Regions from separate parts of the Chitinibacter fontanus genome, predicted to be linked through region 1. Evidence: predicted binding sites of a transcription regulator. Region 1 holds the regulator's gene; each other region holds the start of a gene.

The links. Region 1 encodes FliA, which starts transcription of late flagellar genes. Its sites were predicted from a motif close to GCTAAAGNTNNNNNNNNNNCNGCCGATAAT; they were not measured.
Positions count from the first base shown of each region.
Region 2: the regulator FliA is predicted to act here: its motif matches at 2,591-2,620, upstream of HZU75_RS00450 (flagellin N-terminal helical domain-containing protein).
Region 3: the regulator FliA is predicted to act here: its motif matches at 1,413-1,442, upstream of HZU75_RS02695 (flagellinolysin).
Region 4: the regulator FliA is predicted to act here: its motif matches at 2,042-2,071, upstream of HZU75_RS01855 (chemotaxis protein).

Region 1 is NZ_CP058952.1:820,478-824,703, reverse strand. Features, by position in the region: gene HZU75_RS03835 (DNA translocase FtsK) at 1-320, opposite strand, end outside; gene HZU75_RS03830 (lysophospholipid acyltransferase family protein) at 405-932, opposite strand; gene HZU75_RS03825 (flagellar motor protein) at 1,297-2,040, opposite strand; gene HZU75_RS03820 (RNA polymerase sigma factor FliA) at 2,041-2,781, opposite strand; gene HZU75_RS03815 (ABC-type transport auxiliary lipoprotein family protein) at 2,820-3,398, opposite strand; gene HZU75_RS03810 (MlaD family protein) at 3,395-4,226, opposite strand, start outside.
Region 2 is NZ_CP058952.1:95,406-99,631, reverse strand. Features, by position in the region: gene HZU75_RS00455 (glycosyltransferase) at 1-2,564, shown strand, start outside; gene HZU75_RS00450 (flagellin N-terminal helical domain-containing protein) at 2,681-4,132, shown strand; gene HZU75_RS00445 (flagellar protein FlaG) at 4,216-4,226, shown strand, end outside.
Region 3 is NZ_CP058952.1:580,961-585,186, reverse strand. Features, by position in the region: gene HZU75_RS02705 (Ntn hydrolase family protein) at 1-305, shown strand, start outside; gene hslO (Hsp33 family molecular chaperone HslO) at 429-1,304, shown strand; gene HZU75_RS02695 (flagellinolysin) at 1,486-2,910, shown strand; gene HZU75_RS02690 (flagellin) at 2,907-3,233, shown strand; gene pepN (aminopeptidase N) at 3,287-4,226, opposite strand, start outside.
Region 4 is NZ_CP058952.1:403,950-408,175, reverse strand. Features, by position in the region: gene cheY (chemotaxis response regulator CheY) at 1-15, opposite strand, end outside; gene HZU75_RS01860 (chemotaxis protein) at 75-1,016, opposite strand; gene HZU75_RS01855 (chemotaxis protein) at 1,040-2,002, opposite strand; gene HZU75_RS01850 (sensor histidine kinase) at 2,194-3,381, shown strand; gene HZU75_RS01845 (STAS domain-containing protein) at 3,465-3,770, shown strand; gene HZU75_RS01840 (ATP-binding SpoIIE family protein phosphatase) at 3,787-4,226, shown strand, end outside.

The DNA.
Region 1 (4,226 bases):
CGATCTATGCGGCGATAGCCCCACAAAATGGCGGCCAGACAAAACACTGTCCACCACCAAGCAGATAGACCAAAGGTATATAACAAAACATCGGCCAACCAAGCACCAAAGCTGCCGCCTCGATTGTGAACGACTAGCTCTGTGGCGCTGTGCGACCAGCCTGGGTCACCACGGTGATAGCTAGTGAGCACCAGCAGCAAATAGCCCAGTAATACCACCAACAATAACCACCACGATTCGCGTAATAAATTTGCGACAGGTGCAGGTAATGCGGCACGGGTCGAAATATTTGGGACGTTTTTCTTGCGAAACAGAGGCATGGTGAAGGTGTCATCTACGATAGCTTTCGCGATTATAACGGCAAGCCCGAGTCATGCAGGAGAAAAGCGACGAAAGCTGCACAATTAGTCTAAAAAGCGTTGCTGCCATTGCAGATAAAGCGCGTAAACCGCTGCAGTATAGGTCTCTTTGTCTGGATAATCAGCTGGGGAAATAGGGTTAAAAATGTGGTAGTGCACGACTCGATTGGGGCTGCTCGCGATGCGCCAAATTTTGTGAAGTAAATGCTCGCCTGCTTGCCACTCAAATTCAGCTTGTGCCTCATGATGTAAAAACACCGGCAGAATCGGCACCCCTGTGGCTAGCGATGTCGCAAAAGCACCAAATAGAAACCGGGGCGCTATCCGTCGCCCCTTGCAGCCCCCTTCCGGGTAGAGCGCGATATTGTGCCCGGCATTGACCGCATCGATCAGTGCCTGTTGTGCGGCTTGTCGTGAGGCTTTACTTTCTCGCTCGACAAATAAAGTGCCAGCCGCTTTTGCGATTTTTCCAACTAAAAACCAATTTGCCACTTCGTGTTTGGCTAAGCTGCGCACAGCAAAAAACGCAGGAATCCCCACGTCTTCGAGCGCCGAGGGGTGATTGGCTATCAAAATGTAATGTGCAGGCAGCTCACCCTGATAGTGCTGGTGCAGACGTAACTGAACCCCTAATGCACGGACAAAAGTACGGCACCAGCTATGAAATAGGGGGGGTATATCTTTTTAAGCCAGAACTGCGGTAGGCTAGCAAGCAATACCATTGCGGCTGTAAAAATAGCCAAGTCAAGCCAAGCAATTAGCCTAACTAAAATTTGTGCCAAATAAAGCATATGCAATCTTCTCGCAACCACTTAGTTTGACTATAGCGAGTGACTGACAAGCGTGCGCAATAAATGCTGGTGATGAATATTGTTTTATCGGGTATTGCTATCAATCTGCTGTTTGAATTGATGTGTATGGCAATACCCCTGTGGGGTTAGTGGTGTAGAAAACCGGCTAATTTGTTTTCGAGTAGGCGTGGGTTTTCACCATTTGCAATAGTGACTAGTCCCTCTGCCACCATTTCCCGACGGCGGACTTCGAGCATGATGTAATGCTTCAGTTTGTTGGCAACGGGAAGTAGAAATAAGTTGGCCGCACCCACACCGTAAATGGTCGCAACAAACGCAACGGCAATCCCTGCGCCCAATTTTGAAGGGTCGGTCAGATTTTCCATTACATGAATCAAACCTAACACCGCACCTAGAATCCCGAACGTGGGCGAATATCCACCCGCCGACTCCCAGATTTTTGCCGCCGCCCGCGCTTGATCCTCGTAAGCATCGATGTCGAGCTCAAGTGCGCGGCGCACCGTTTCAGGCTCGGCACCATCAACCACCATGGTTAGACCGCGCTTTACGAAGGGGTCTTTTTCGCTATTAAGGTAGGCTTCTAACGCCAGCAAACCGCCACGGCGTGCCTGATTGCCCCAATTCATTAGTGTCGAGAGTACTTTGCGAAAATCCATCGATGGCGGGAAAAAAATCCAGCGCAGCATTTTGATGCCGGCAAAAAAATGGCGCATTTCGGTTTGAATCATTACCGCGCCCATGGTGCCGCCGATTACGATCAAAAAAGCGGTAAATTGCACCAGCGAGCCAATATGGCCACCTTCCAGCCAATGCCCAAGAATGATCGCTGTTAGACCCAGTAAAACGCCGAATACGCTGATTTTATCCATTTACACAAGCCAGTCTTTAAGTTTGCCGCGCAGGCGTGCAACGGCTTGAGTGTGAAGCTGACAAACGCGCGACTCCGAAACGCCCAATACCGCGCCAATTTCTTTCAAATTGAGTTCTTCATCATAATACAGAGCCATCAGCAACTGCTCGCGTTCCGGCAATAGCTTAATGGCCTCGATTAAATGGCCGCGAAATGCATCATCGCTCAGAATATCAATTGGGTTGGCATTATGATCGGCTGCGTACTGATCCAGTTGATCATTTTCGCCATCGACTTCAAAGTCTTCATAATGCAGTAGCTGATGCCCACGAGCTTCGCCGAGCATAGATTGATATTCATCGAGTGGAATTTGCAAGGCTTGTGCGACTTCGCCTTCGCTGGGGTGACGACTCAATTGCTGTTCAAGTTGCACAATGGCTTTTTCGATTTCACGCATATTTTTGCGTGCTTGCCGTGGCAGCCAATCGGCGTTGCGCAGCTCGTCGAGCATGGCGCCTCGAATGCGCTGGCTGGCAAAAGTTTCAAACTGTACGCCTGCATCAACATCAAAATTACGCGCCGCTTCCATCAAGCCCATTAAGCCGACTTGAATCAGATCATCCACCTCCACACTGGCAGGCAGTTTGCTCATCATGTGATACGCAATTTTCCGCACAAGTGGCGCGTGCTGTTTCACACGGTCTTCCTCACAAGTGCTTTGCGTACTGCGGTATAGAGATAGGGCGCGATTGGCTGACATGATATAAGCGGTGACTAATTGTCCCTAAGTGTAGCTGACTAATCGAAGTTTGACGAAGTCAGATGTTGTTCTAATTGCTTTAATAGGCTTTCCAGCGCCACACTCAGGCCTTGCGCCGCGGTTTCGGGGGTTGCATCCGGCAGTGCTTGTGCCGCGCTAAGTTCAAAACTGCGGGACTGCTGTTGATGGCTGAGTAAAAACTGAGCTTGAATTACTGCCTTAGGTGAATTTGGCTCGCTCACATCAATATAGACGGCAAGCAATTCTCCTTCGAGCTGCCAAGGGGCAATCAGGCTACTGCCGGAAGGATAGACTTGGCTAAACAGCCCGCTTTGGCTTAACCAGCGACGTGTGTTTTGGGTGATCTGACTGCTGGGAGTTGCCAAAAAACCGTGGTACGGGTCGGCAATATAGCGCTGAGGGCTTTCGCGATAAATCAGTGCCAAATCGCGAAATGGTGCACTGCTGCGTAATTCATTGACTTGCAAAGCGCCGAAGCGCACTGACTGATTTGTACCTGCACGCTGCGCGGTAAGTAGGAAATCCTGTCGATCTGGCGGTGTTGTGCTGCAGGCCGAACAAACAAGTACGCATAGTAATAACAGCAGTTTTTTCATGGTTTGGGCGGGCTATAAGGTTTGGGGTGATCGGAGAACAGCAAGCTACTTGGACGCTGATTGGCTTTTTCGCTCAGGGCTTTAAGATTGCTGCTGGTGCTCGATAAATTATCAATAATTTGTTGTACATCGCCTTCACGCTGCGCGCTTAAATGGTCCAGACGCAATGTAATTTGATCCAATCTTTGCACCGCGCTAGCTAAGGCTGGGTTGGCGAGGAGCACTTTGGCAGAGTTGGCCGCACTTGCCAGATCATGGGTGGCGCTGTGGAGTGCGGGTTGCTCAAGCAGTGCTTTGAGCGCTTGATTGCTTTCTCGTACTTCACTCAGAAGCTGGCTGCTTTCGCTGGCAATTTGAACTAAGGGCAGCTGGTTAGCCGTATGTAGCAGCCGATTTGTTTCACTCGCTATGCTTTTCACGGGCAGCTCATCGAGCTTGGTATTGAGTGTGTTTAAGGTTTGATTGAGTAGATTGATGGTTTTATCCACATCAACTCGCTGCAATTTGGCCATTAAATCCTGAGCACTGCCTAGGAGTTGATTGACGGTACTGTTGGTTGAGGGAATATATAAATGCTCGGGCTTCCAGCTGAAAGGCAGCGGTTGGCCTTGGCCTGCTTCATAATCAATTTCGAGATAGCTAGTTCCTGTTAGCCCTTGCGGCGATAATTTTACGCGCAAACCCTTGGCAATTTCGCGATCCAGTTCGGCTTGTGCACTGCTATTTCCGCTCGATTGCCCCAAGATATTGTTATCCAGCTGAGCCTCAACCAAAACGTATTGTTGGCGCTGGGAATTGGGTATATCGCTCTCGTAGCGCGTGTAGGTA
Region 2 (4,226 bases), 730 kb from region 1:
TTGTGGTTTTTGTTTTTGAGTATGGTCGTGGTAGAGCTGCAGTAGAGGCGACTATTTATTCCCTCAAATCCCAACTTCTAGAGCCTGACGATATATATGTTTTCTCAGAGGAATATATTGGATTACCTGGTGTTAAGGAGGTTAATTCTCAATCTATTATTGCTGGAATTAGTTCGGCTGTTCGATCTCTTTCTGATGCATGCTGGATTTATTTTGCCTCTGCAGGTGATACGTTTGAATCTTACGCACTTCTCCAGTTCAAAATAAAACAGTTTGAGAATAAGGGAGCTGCATTAATTTATTCAGATGAAGATGTGCAGCTAAGTACTGGTTCGTTCTATCCAGCATTGTTTCCGGAATTTAATATTGATTGGATGAGAAGTAGGCCTTATCTGGTTGAAAGTTTTGCAATTAAGAAAGAGGTGTTAGTTGCATGCTTTCCAGATGAATTATTTGGATGTTTCTTCTCTTTAGATTTGATCTTTAGGGTTTTTGAGGTGTATGGCTCAGCCAATATACATAGGATACCTCTTGTTTTGAGGCATGCTCTAGACCCCTTTAGAGTTAAAATCAATGTGGAGTCAAATAATAGAGAAGTTTTGGCTGCGATAATCGAGAGACATTTGTCACGTAGTGGCATTCGCGCGAAGTTAGTTCGTCAGCAAAGCAGTTATCGATTACTCTACGATAGAGATTTTTCGCCGATCGTCTCGATAATAATACCAACAAAAGACCAATTGGAGTATCTGTCTAGATGTGTTGACTCTCTCATATCTCTTACAAATTATAAAAGGTATGAAATTATTATTGTTGATAATGGTAGTGTTACTGTTGAGTGCAAAAAATATCTAAGTGGCTTGTGCTCATTAGGTGTAGGCTTTATTAAGGTAATAAACCATCCTGGGGAGTTTAATTTTTCCAAGATGAATAATCTTGCTGCTACGCAAGCATCTGGAGATTATTTGCTGCTACTCAATAATGATACAGAAATAATCGATCCTGATTGGCTTGATGCTATGTTAAATCATGCGTGCCGCAATGAAGTGGGAATTGTTGGGGCAAAATTGCTTTTTCCTGATGGTACGCTGCAGCATGCTGGTGTTTTTTTAGGGCTTCGAGGGGTTGCAGATCATCCTTATATAGGCATGCAGCCTGCTTCTAGCTTGATGGAGAGAGACTGTATTGATCAAGTACTGTCTGCAGTCACTGCTGCGTGTATGATGATACGAAAAGAGATTTATCTTGAGGTTGGTGGTTTTGATGAAGAATCATTAAAAGTGTCATTCAATGATGTCGATTTATGTTTAAAGATTAAAAAGCTAGGTTATTTAATCGTTTGGACGCCTTTTGCTCAGCTAATTCACGTGGGGAGTGTAAGTCAAAATTCAATTGAATCAGAGAAGAGCGCAGAGAAATTAATACGCTATCGCTCAGAACAATCTGTGATGTATTCACGTTGGTTGCCTCTATTGGCTGACGATCCAGCATTTAATCCCGGCCTTTCTAGGGATGGAAATGGGGTCGAGCTTGAAGATAATAAATTACTCCATTGGCGGCCTGTGGGTAATAGAAAAAGGCCTTTTGTATTAGCCCATCCCTCTGATTTTTTTGGTTGTGGTAATTATAGGGTAATTAAGCCTTTGGAGGCTATGGAGTCCAGTCTGATGGTTGAGGCTGCCATTTCTAGCGAATTTTTTAATCCGATAGATTTGCAGCGCGTGTGCCCTGATATTATTGTAATGCAACGAAGGACCGATTCTAATGATATTCAAAGGGTACTTGAATATAAAAAGTATAGCCGATCTTTCAAAGTGTTGGATTTAGATGACTACGTGATCAATTTACCGTTGAAAAGTCATCACAGAGAAGTTATGCCGAAGGATGTTTTGAAATCGGTTAGGACTATTTTATCAAATGTGGATAGATTCATTGTTTCAACTGAAGAGTTGGCTAATTTTTGTTCAAATTGGCATAATGATATCCGTATTGTCCGTAATTTACTACCTGTCACTTGGTGGGCAACGTTGGATAGTTCAATTAATGAAAATAAAAAAATTCGCATAGGTTGGGCTGGTGGGGTTGGTCACACTGGTGATTTGGAGTTGATTAAAGATGTTATTAAACATTATAGTCAAAAAGTTGAGTGGGTTTTCTTAGGCTTTTGTCCGGCTAGTTTGGCCCCTTTTGTCTCCGAATACCATCCGGGCGTCAGTATTGAAACGTATCCGGCAAAACTAGCAAGCCTTAGATTGGATATCGCAATTGCTCCTCTGGAGGAGAATGCCTTTAATAGTTGTAAAAGTAATTTAAAACTTCTTGAATATGGTGCGTGCGGTTTTGCTGTGGTGTGCAGTGATTTCGGTCCTTATAAGGATAAAAATTTCCCTGTTTTGAGGGTTAAAAATAAATACAAAGATTGGTGTGATGCGCTAAACACTTTGATCGAGGATGCTGATGCAAGACGCAAGTTGGGAGGCGCTCTGAAGGCGTATGTTGCCGATCACTATATGTTAGGTGGCGATGAGCTCCGCAGGTGGGTGTCTGCTTGGACAGAGGGCGCTTGATGTCGAAAAGTTGTTTGTAAATTAATCCTAAAGTTCTGCTTCCTTCTGACGATAAATCAAGTGTGGACGCGGCGGTGCGTCCGATTTTGAATCACATCTTCTAGGAGATTAATATCATGCAAGTTATTAACACAAACGTGCCGTCGCTAAATTCTCAGCGAAATCTAGCTCAAACGGGCTCCGCTTTGTCTACGTCCTTGACTAGACTGTCATCGGGTTTACGTATCAATAGTGCGAAAGATGATGCTGCTGGTTTGGCGATCTCTGAGCGTATGACTAGCCAAATTCGCGGCTTAGATCAAGCTCGTAGAAATGCAAATGATGGCATTTCTGTTTCCCAAACTGCTGAGGGTGCACTCCAGTCTTCAGGCGATATTCTGCAACGTATTCGTGAATTGGCTGTGCAGTCAGTCAATGGATCAAATAGTGGCTCTGATCGTCAGGCACTAAATTCTGAGGTGTCTAATCTAGTTAGTGAGCTTGATCGGATCGCAAATACAGCAGAGTTTAACGGTCTTAAATTACTTAATGGATCATTTGGCTCGCAATCTTTCCAAGTAGGAGCAAATGCTAACCAAGTGATTAGTGTCGGGACTGCTGATGTTCGTACAAATAAATACGGATTAGCGACTTCATCCTCATCTGGGGTGGCCGCTGGTGCTTCAGCTGCTTTTGGTACTGGAACACTGACTGTTGGTGGCCTTACAAGTAAAGATGTTACGATTGCAACTGGAGACTCTGCGAAAACAATTGCGGATAAAATTAACGCAGTCCAGGGTGAAACTGGCGTCGCGGCCTCTGCCCAATCATTAGCGAAGCTGGATTTTACTGCCGCTTCTTCCGGCAGTATTCAGATCAAAGCAGATAATGCTACTGCTGTAGGCGTATCGTTTACCGTTAGTAATGTAGATACCGCTGAAGGACTGTCTCAGGCGGTTGCTGAAATTAATAAAGTTAGCTCGCAAACGGGAGTGACTGCTAAAACAAGTACGGACGGTACTTACATTGAATTAACCAATGCTTCTGGTTCTGATATTGAGATAACAAATAAAGATGCTTCTGGTACGAATATTCAAGTAACGGCACAGCGTATCAAGGAGGATGGAACCAGGGAAGATGTTGGAGCCGCTGATAGTCCGGCTGTTTCGGCGAAATCTGTAGTTAAAGGTAATGTAACGTTAGATTCGGCAAATGGGTTTACTACATCTGCGGTAACTGGTCTCTTTGGTGCTGCGTCTGCTGATCAAACTAATAAAGTGAATAAGCTGGATGTCTCAACAGCTGATAAGGCTACCTTGGCTATTCGCATAGTTGATTCAGCCTTGCAAAACATTAATAGTGCACGTGCCAACTACGGTGCAATCCAGTCCCGTTTTGAAACTACAATTAAGAACTTGCAGACAACTTCGGAAAATCTATCGGCTTCGCGTAGTCGGATTCGAGATACAGACTTTGCGAGTGAAACAGCAAACTTGACTCGGGCTCAGGTTCTGCAGCAGGCTGGTACAGCGATGTTGGCCCAGGCTAATGCATTGCCTAACCAGGTGCTAAGTTTGCTACGTGGCTAATCAGGCCTCTGAGTATGCCGTAAATTAGTTTGCATGCCCCGAGGTGAGAATCTCGGGGCATCTGTGCATAGAGGAGTAGAATCATGCAAATCAA
Region 3 (4,226 bases), 240 kb from region 1:
CAAAGCTAAAGGAAGATTTCTACCTCAAGCCGGATGAGGAAGAAGACGATCCTTATGAATCCAGTCAGATGACGGTTTTAATTGCCAATCAGCACGGTATTTTTGGCGTCTACAGTTTGCGTGAAGTGTATGAGTTTCAGCGTTTCTGGGCGATGGGCAGCGGCCGCGATTTTGCGATTGGTGCCATGAATGCACTGTATGAGCAACTCGATGCTGAAGGTTTAGCAAAAGCGGGTATTGAGGCCGGTTGCGCATTTGATGTTAGCTCCAGTATGCCGATGACGAGCTATTTAATTAGCGCCTAAACACGCGCTGGGATTCCGCAGGCCTAAGCTGCAAGCCTGGTAATAATGAGCATCGCTTGATTAGATAATGCGCCCCTGAGCGCGATCGTGGCACCGCCGCGATGTCAGATGAAGGTTAATAGAATGAAAGATGTTTTAGAACGATTTTTGTTTGAAAAGGCGCCTGTACGCGGCGAATTGGTCAAACTAGATGCCACGTACAAAGAAGTTTTAGCGCGACATAATTATCCGCTGGTGCTGCGTTCGCGTTTGGGCGAGTTAATGGCTGCGGGTGCGCTGCTATCGGCCATGCTCAAATTTGACGGTACGCTGGTGATGCAAATGCATGGCACTGGTGCTTTGCAATTGCTCGTAGTTGAAGTGACTAGCCAGAATACCCTGCGGGCAACTGCTCGCTGGGATGCGGATAAAATTGCCGCATTTGATGAGACGAGCTCAATTGCCGAATTACTGGGGCGGGGTCGTTTTATGATTACGATCGACCCAACCGTGGGCGAGCCTTATCAAGGCGTGGTCGGTATGGAGGTCGGCCAAACCGTGGCGCAGATCATCGAGCACTACATGACGCATTCCGAGCAGCTCGATACACGCCTGTGGCTGGCGTGCGAAGATGGCATCGCCGCCGGCATGATGTTGCAAAAAATGCCTGCGCAGGATGATCTGGAAAATACTTGGGATCACTTAGTTACGTTGGCTGGGACAGTGAAAAACGAAGAGTTGCTGCAACTGGAGCCGCGCGAAACACTATATCGCCTATTCCACGAAGATAGCGCCCGCGTGTTCGACCCCGCCACACCACGCTTTGCCTGCACCTGCTCGCGTGAGCGTGTGGGCGGCATGATCAAATTGATGGAACGCGATGAGGTCGACGAAGTGCTTGCCGAGCGCGGTCACGTGCATGTGGTGTGTGATTTCTGCGGTAAAGAGTATGAATTTGACCCCGTAGATATTGGTGCTCTCTATGCTGGTAGCGATGCAGGTCATGGTACGGTGCAGTAATTGCTAGCTTAATCTAGGGGTATGTTCATCAGAGTCTTTTCTGGAAAAGCCTCTGTTTATATACCCATAAATAAAAAAAACCAGTCTTTAGACTGGTTTTTTTATTCGCTAAAGTTTTTTACTTACCATGCCGATAAGCCGCGTATACGGGTTTTCACCAGCATACGGGACGGGCTTGATCGTGCAAATCACGACCAACGTAGTTTCGCTGAATACGCAGCGGCACCTGAGCCAAACCAGCAATGGTTTAGCTCAGGTGTTGTCGCGTCTATCGTCTGGTTTACGTATCAATACCGCTAAAGATGATGCAGCAGGTCTGGCGATTTCTAGTCGTATGGACGCCACGATTCGCGGGGATAGGCAGGCCATTCGTAATATGAATGACGGTGTCTCGCTGATGCAGGTGGCAGAAGGGGCGATGAGCAACGCCGCCGATGTCGTACAAAGGATTCGTGAACTAGGCGTGCAGGCTGCTAATGGCAGTTTGTCAGGATCAGATCGTCAGGCATTACAAGCTGAAGCTAATCAACTGCTACAAAGCTTGAGTACCCAAGCACAAAACGCCGAGTTTAATGGGCAAAAGATTTTCGCCCAGTCTGAAAGCAGTTTGGGTGGAGATCCTGCTCGTCGAGGGATTATCGACGGTTTGAAAATGGGTTGGTTGGAAGAGGCGGAAACAAGAATTACCAACCTGTTTGGTATCACTGGTGATGGTGCTGATCTAAATATTGTCTTTGAGCCTCCAGCCGGGTCTGGGCTGAGTAGTGCCGCTGGTGGCACTGCAGCTGCGGTTGGCAGTTTAACCGGCACGGCTGATGCAAATGGTAAAACGCTGAATATGTTTCTTTGGATTGATCCGGAGGACTTCAAGCCACCAAATTTACCCGATGGTGGTGGTGTAGCGGTTGGGAATGGTACGGTTTATAGCGATCGGATTATTGCGCACGAGATGGTGCATGCAGTGATGGGGCGTTCTATGAATTTTGCCCCATTGGCTAGTTGGTTCAAGGAAGGTGCCGCAGAATTTATTCATGGCGCTGATGAGCGACTGTTCGCAGATACCGCCGGTGGTACTGATACTTCGGCCGCGCTTAGCTATAAAACCAATCCAACCAGTGGTTCAGAAATTTATACCGGCGGTTATTTAGCGGTTCGCTATATGCACCAACAAATCAAGGCAGCAGGCGGAAATGGCATCAAGGATATCATGACCTATCTGAGCACCCACACAGGCTCAACGCTGGATGATGCACTGACTCATGCTAGTCATGGTGCATTTAATAATTTCAACGATTTTGATGCAAAATTCCTGGCGGCGGCTGCAACCCCCAGTTTATTCACCACCTTGGGGGTGAATTTTACAAATGAAGATACTGGTGCGATTGGCGGTGCCGATGTTGATGGCAAGCCCGCGATGAGTAGCACGAATGTGTTTGCCGATCAGGGCACACAATTTAGTAAACAGGTACTCAAAGGCTTCAAACAGGTATGGGCGGCAGGTACTACCGGGATTGATATCCAAGGTGGCACAGGTCTGAAAGAAACTTCATTTCAAGTCGGCAATGGCGCTGGACAAAAAAAATTACCGTCCAATTTGGGGGCATGAGTGCCAAAAATTTGGGGCTGGATGATGTTGATTTAGTGCGCTTGCCCACTTTGGCGATTGCGCATGCTGATGAGGCTTTGGATTACATCAATGGCGAGCGGGCAAAAGCCGGCTCAGTGATGTCCCGTTTGGATTCTGCGATTAAAAACGTTAGTAATATGGTTGAAAATACCAGTGCGGCTAAGTCACGGATTATGGATGCCGATTACGCGCAAGAAACCGCAGCGTTAACGCGGCAGCAGATTTTACAGCAAGCCGGATCAGCTATGCTTGCGCAGGCCAATGCCATGCCACAGTTGGCTTTGTCATTGTTACGCGGCTAATCGATTTTTGCTTTGCGAATAAAAAAGCCAGTTCATTGAACTGGCTTTTTGTTTTATGCAGCAAGTGCTTTGCTGACAATCTCAAACGTATCCGACGACAGTCCTGCCTGATCGCGAATGCGTTCTAGCTCCTGTTTCATCAGCTCGCGGCGTGCGGGTTCGATTTTGGTCCAGCGATTAAAGCAGCTGGCCAAGCGGGCGGCAATTTGCGGGTTGATGGCATCAAGTTCGATGATTTTCTCGGCCGCAAACGCGTAGCCATAGCCATCGGCGGCATGAAAATGCGGCAGATTTAAAACGCAAAACGAAGTGATCAGTGCGCGTACCTTGTTGGGGTTTTTGAGCGAAAAGGCCGGATGGCTCAGCAGCGTTTGTACTCGGCTGAGTGTGCCTTTGCGGCGACTGGTAGCTTGCAGTGCAAACCATTTATCCATCACCAAGGCGTCATCTGCCCACTGTGCGGCAAAGTCGGCCAGCTGAGCTTCGCCACCGTCGCGGTTTACCAGCGCACGCAGTGCTGCCAGACGATCGGTCATATTGTCGGCTTTGCGATATTGGTCGGCCAGCAGGCTGCTGATCATCGCTTCGTCTAGCTCGGCCAGATAGTCAAGGCAGACATTTTTCAAATCGCGGCGAGCGACTTGTTCGCCATCATAGCGATACGGCGTGCCGTCATTGAGCTTTTGATAAGTTGCGAGCAATTCTTGCCGTAATTCGCGCGCAATTTGCTGCTTGATACTCTGGCACACCAAGGCCAGACGGCTAGGGTCGACGTCGCTCAGCTGCTCAAGCAGATAGTTTTCTGCTGGCAATTGCAGCATCAACGCGATCAGCGCCGGGTCGAGTTTATCGTTGCTAATCAGTTTGCGATACGCGGCGATAAAGTGCTCGGGCGCTTGAATGGCCAAGCTGGCATCTTGAGCGTACAGTCGTTTGATGAATAACGTGGCAAAGGTGTTGGCTGCTTCCCAGCGCGCAAACGCATCGCTGTCA
Region 4 (4,226 bases), 420 kb from region 1:
GTTCTGATCTGCCATAACTTGCTCCAGTTTTGCACCGCATAAGGTGCGTAATAATGTGAATCTAATGCAAATAATCAGCTAGCCAATAAAGGCGCTAAGGTATCTGCCAATATGAATGGATCAAATTTTGCTACATAAGCGTCAACACCGACGCTTGCGCCCATAGCACGATTTGCATTGGACGATAATGATGAGTGCATCACAACTGGAATACCTTGGAAGCGGTGATCAGACTTGATATGTTTTGTTAGCACATATCCATCCATCTCCGGCATTTCTGCATCAACCAAAATGAGTTTGAGCTTGTCTTTAAGGTATTCGCCATCGTGAACGGCGCGGTTTGCGAGGTTTTGCAGTTTATCCCACGCTTCTTTACCATTGTTTGCTTGGTGATATTTAACACCGACTTTGTCCAGCACGCTGACAATTTCTTTGCGCGCAACCAAAGAGTCGTCTACGAAGAACATAAATGTGTCGGGATTAATCTGCGGTTTAGGTAAATCTGGAACAACGGGCTCTCCAATCACCGTAGCAAGGATTTGCTCAACATCCAAAATAGAAACTAGTTTTCCATCTGGCAATTCGGTAATGGCGGTAATTAACGCTTGATTGCCCGCTAGCATTGTTTCAGGGGCTCTGACTTTATCCCAGTCGACACGAATGATCCGGTCTACATCATGAACTAGAAATGCTTGGGTATGTTTTGAAAACTCAGTGACGATCATCGTCCCTGTTGTATCCCCTGTCGGGACTTCTTGCGTGGATACAAAGCGTGATAATGCAATTACTGGGATTATATTACCGCGTAGCGAAAGTACCCCTTCTACGCCATGTGGCATATTGGGGGTTTTCGTTATTTTTGGGGTTTGAGATACTTCTCGAACCTTAAATACATTAATCCCGAAAATCTCGCGCGTTCCAAGTGTAAATAGCAGAATCTCCATTTTATTGGAGCCGGCTAATTTTGTTCTCGCATCAACGGTATCAAGCAAATTTGTCTGTTCAGGCTTGCTCATGGAGTGCTCCAAGTCAAAATTTGTTAGTTGGCAGGCTCATTGCGTAGCAAGAAATTCGCGATGCTTTGTGACAATTTGTGTGGCTCAAATTTTGCTACATACCCGTCAACACCAACGGATTGCCCCAATTTTTGATTTGATAAACCGGAGAGTGACGAATGCATTAATACTGGAATGCCAGCAAACCGTGGATCACTTTTGATCTGTTTGGTCAGCATATAGCCATCCATTTCAGGCATTTCTACATCAGTTAATACGAGTTGAATCATGTCCTTAACCATGACACCTTGAATTTCAGCAGCCTGAGCGATTCTTAATAATTCGTCCCATGCTCTTTTGCCATTAATGGCATGCATGTGGCGAATATCCATGGCGTCAAGGGTCTGTTCGATCTGGCTGCGAGCGACTAAAGAGTCATCGGCAAAAAACACTGTTTTATTGACGACTTTCTGATTTTGAATGACCGTGGTGGTATCAACTCGATTGCTGTGCTGGGTCGTTTCCGCGAGTACTTTTTCGACATCAAGCATCATGACCAGTTTGCCATTTTCAAGCTCTGTCACCGCAGTAACTAGCCCACCCATTTGCATGGTTAGCATGTCCGGTGGTACCCGCATAACCGACCAATCAAGCCGCAAAATTGTATCAACAGCTTCAACCAAGAAGCCCTGTGTGTGTCCGTTGTATTCAGACACAATCATGATCTCTGGCCGGCTCTCAGTTTGAATTCCAGCATATCTGGCAAGATCAATAACAGGAACCAATGAACCACGTAAGCTAACCATGCCTTCCACAGAGGATGGCATATCTGGTGCTTGAGTAATTTCTGGTGTGCGCATTACTTCGCGAACTTTGAATACATTGATGCCAAATGTCTCACGGCGCCCTGAGCGCTGGTCCAAGCCCAATGTAAATAACAGAATCTCTAGCTTGTTTGTGCCGGCTAGTTTGGTCCGTGCATCAATGTTTTTTAGAAGTTCTGACACGAGGTTGCTCCATTATGCGTCGGTTGATTGCAGCTCAGATATATCGGCAAAATTACATTTAAATTTAGTTGACTCAAGGGGACGAGTGAATAAATTTACTCGCTTTAATCGAACTAGCAATATTCAGTCTTAGCTACAGCGATTAAGGCATTTATAATGCAAAAATTGCAAAGCAACAAGGACGCTTTTTTGTGACAAGTCAAGATCAGCAAATCAATTCGAAAGACTTGGAAGAGGCGTTTGCGCTTTTTACTGAAGCTTCTCATCAATTATCAAATGCTTATGCAGGTCTGCAGCAAGATGTTACATCCCTCACGGAACAGCTTGCAGTTGCAAATGGCAATCTAAAAAAACAGTTTGAAGAGAAGGCAGTGTTGTCACGGCGTCTCACTTTGTTGCTCGATAGATTACCTGCCGGGGTGTTGGAGGTTGATGATCGAGGTATGGTGATTCGCTGTAATGAGCGCGCTCTTGGCCTTTTAGGTGAGTCCTTGGTAGCTAAAAATTGGGATGATTTTTGTACTGTCCATTTTCAGGAAACCTCTGAGAGCGGATTGCTGCTATTCGAATCTGTCGATTTGAAGCGCTATATTACTGTTGAACAAGTGCAGGTAGTCGAGGAGGCTGTGACCGTGGTATTGCTGCATGATGTGAGTGCATCTGTCGAAATGCGGCAAACTTTGCAGCGCAATAGTCGTTTGGTGGCGATGGGCGAGATGGCTGCGGGACTAGCTCATCAGCTTCGTACACCATTGGCAGCTGGGTTGTTGTATGTGGGGCACTTACAGCGTGAACAGCTTCAAGAGGCCGATCGTATCAAGTTCGCAGTAAAAGCCAGTGAACGTTTACAGCGATTGGAGGCACTGGTCCAAAATATGCTGTTGTTTGTTCGTGGTCAGCCCCAAGAAGTAAGCCCTATTTCATTGCAAGAGGTAGTTCAGGATGCATTTATTGAAGTAAAGTCGGTTTTTGAGCAGCAAGGGATTTTGCTGCAATTAGAATTGCCAAACGATTCTGCCGTTGTGATGGCAAACTTCAAGGAGCTGAGTGGCGCATTCAGCAACTTAATTGAAAATGCTTGTCAAGCTTCTGTCGCAGGCCAGCTCGTGAGCTGCCGTGTTGAGTTGAGTGAGCGGCAAGTAACGGTATTGGTGAGTGACCGAGGTGTTGGAATTTCTGCTTCTGCACTTGAAAGGTTGTTTGAACCTTTTTTTACAACCAAAAAGGGCGGTACTGGCTTGGGTTTGGCAATTGTAAGGAATTTGATTTCCAGCTATGGTGGGGAAATAACTGTTACTTCAACTCCAAATTTGGGTAGTGAATTCAAGATTTGCTTGCCTCGAGTGCTCGAGACAACTAATGTGTTAAGACAAAGCTGAGTTTGGTTTTCTACCTAACTTGTGTGTATAGGCTCTGGTTAGCCAAATTTATAAACATAGATTAGCGAAAGGTTGGTGTGAGAATGACTCCTACGGTACAAATTGAAGGCAGTGTAGGCCGAGTAATCTTGTCGGGTCAGTTTGATTTCAGCGCTCATCGTGAGTTTCGCCAAGTTTGTGAGTCAATTATTGCCAATCCAGATATCAAAGAAGTTCTGGTGGATTTTCAGAATGTAAACTATCTGGATAGTTCAGCATTGGGTATGCTTTTATTGCTCAAAGAGAAAATTGCCGCAGCGAGCAAGACGCTTGCTCTGGTGAATTGCCGCGATACGGTAAAGCAGGTCTTGGAGATCGCTTGTTTTGGCAAGATCTTTACGATCCGCTAACAAGTAGGTTCGATTTATGAAGATCTTGGTCGTTGACGATACCGAGGCGATACTTTTATTAATCTCTCGATTTGTTGAGGCTTTAGGTCACAGTGCATTGGTTGCCCGCAACGGGCAAGAAGCGGTTGAGCTTTGGCGTGCAGAGCAGCCTGATTTGGTCTTAATGGACGTGATGATGCCCATTATGTCTGGGCCAGAGGCGGCGGTTCAGATTAAAGCCGAAGCGGGGGGCACTTGGGTTCCTATTGTATTTGTCACGGGTGTTGGCGAAGAAAATGCCTTAGCTGATGCTATTGAGCGTGGTGCTGATGACTACATCAATAAGCCCGTTAACTTCCGTGTTCTAGAAGCAAAACTCAAAGCTTTTGGCCGTACCCTCGATTTGAATCGGAAGGTGCGAGAGCAATCACAAACCCTTGCTGATTATTACGAACGGGCAGAAGAAGAAAAACGAGT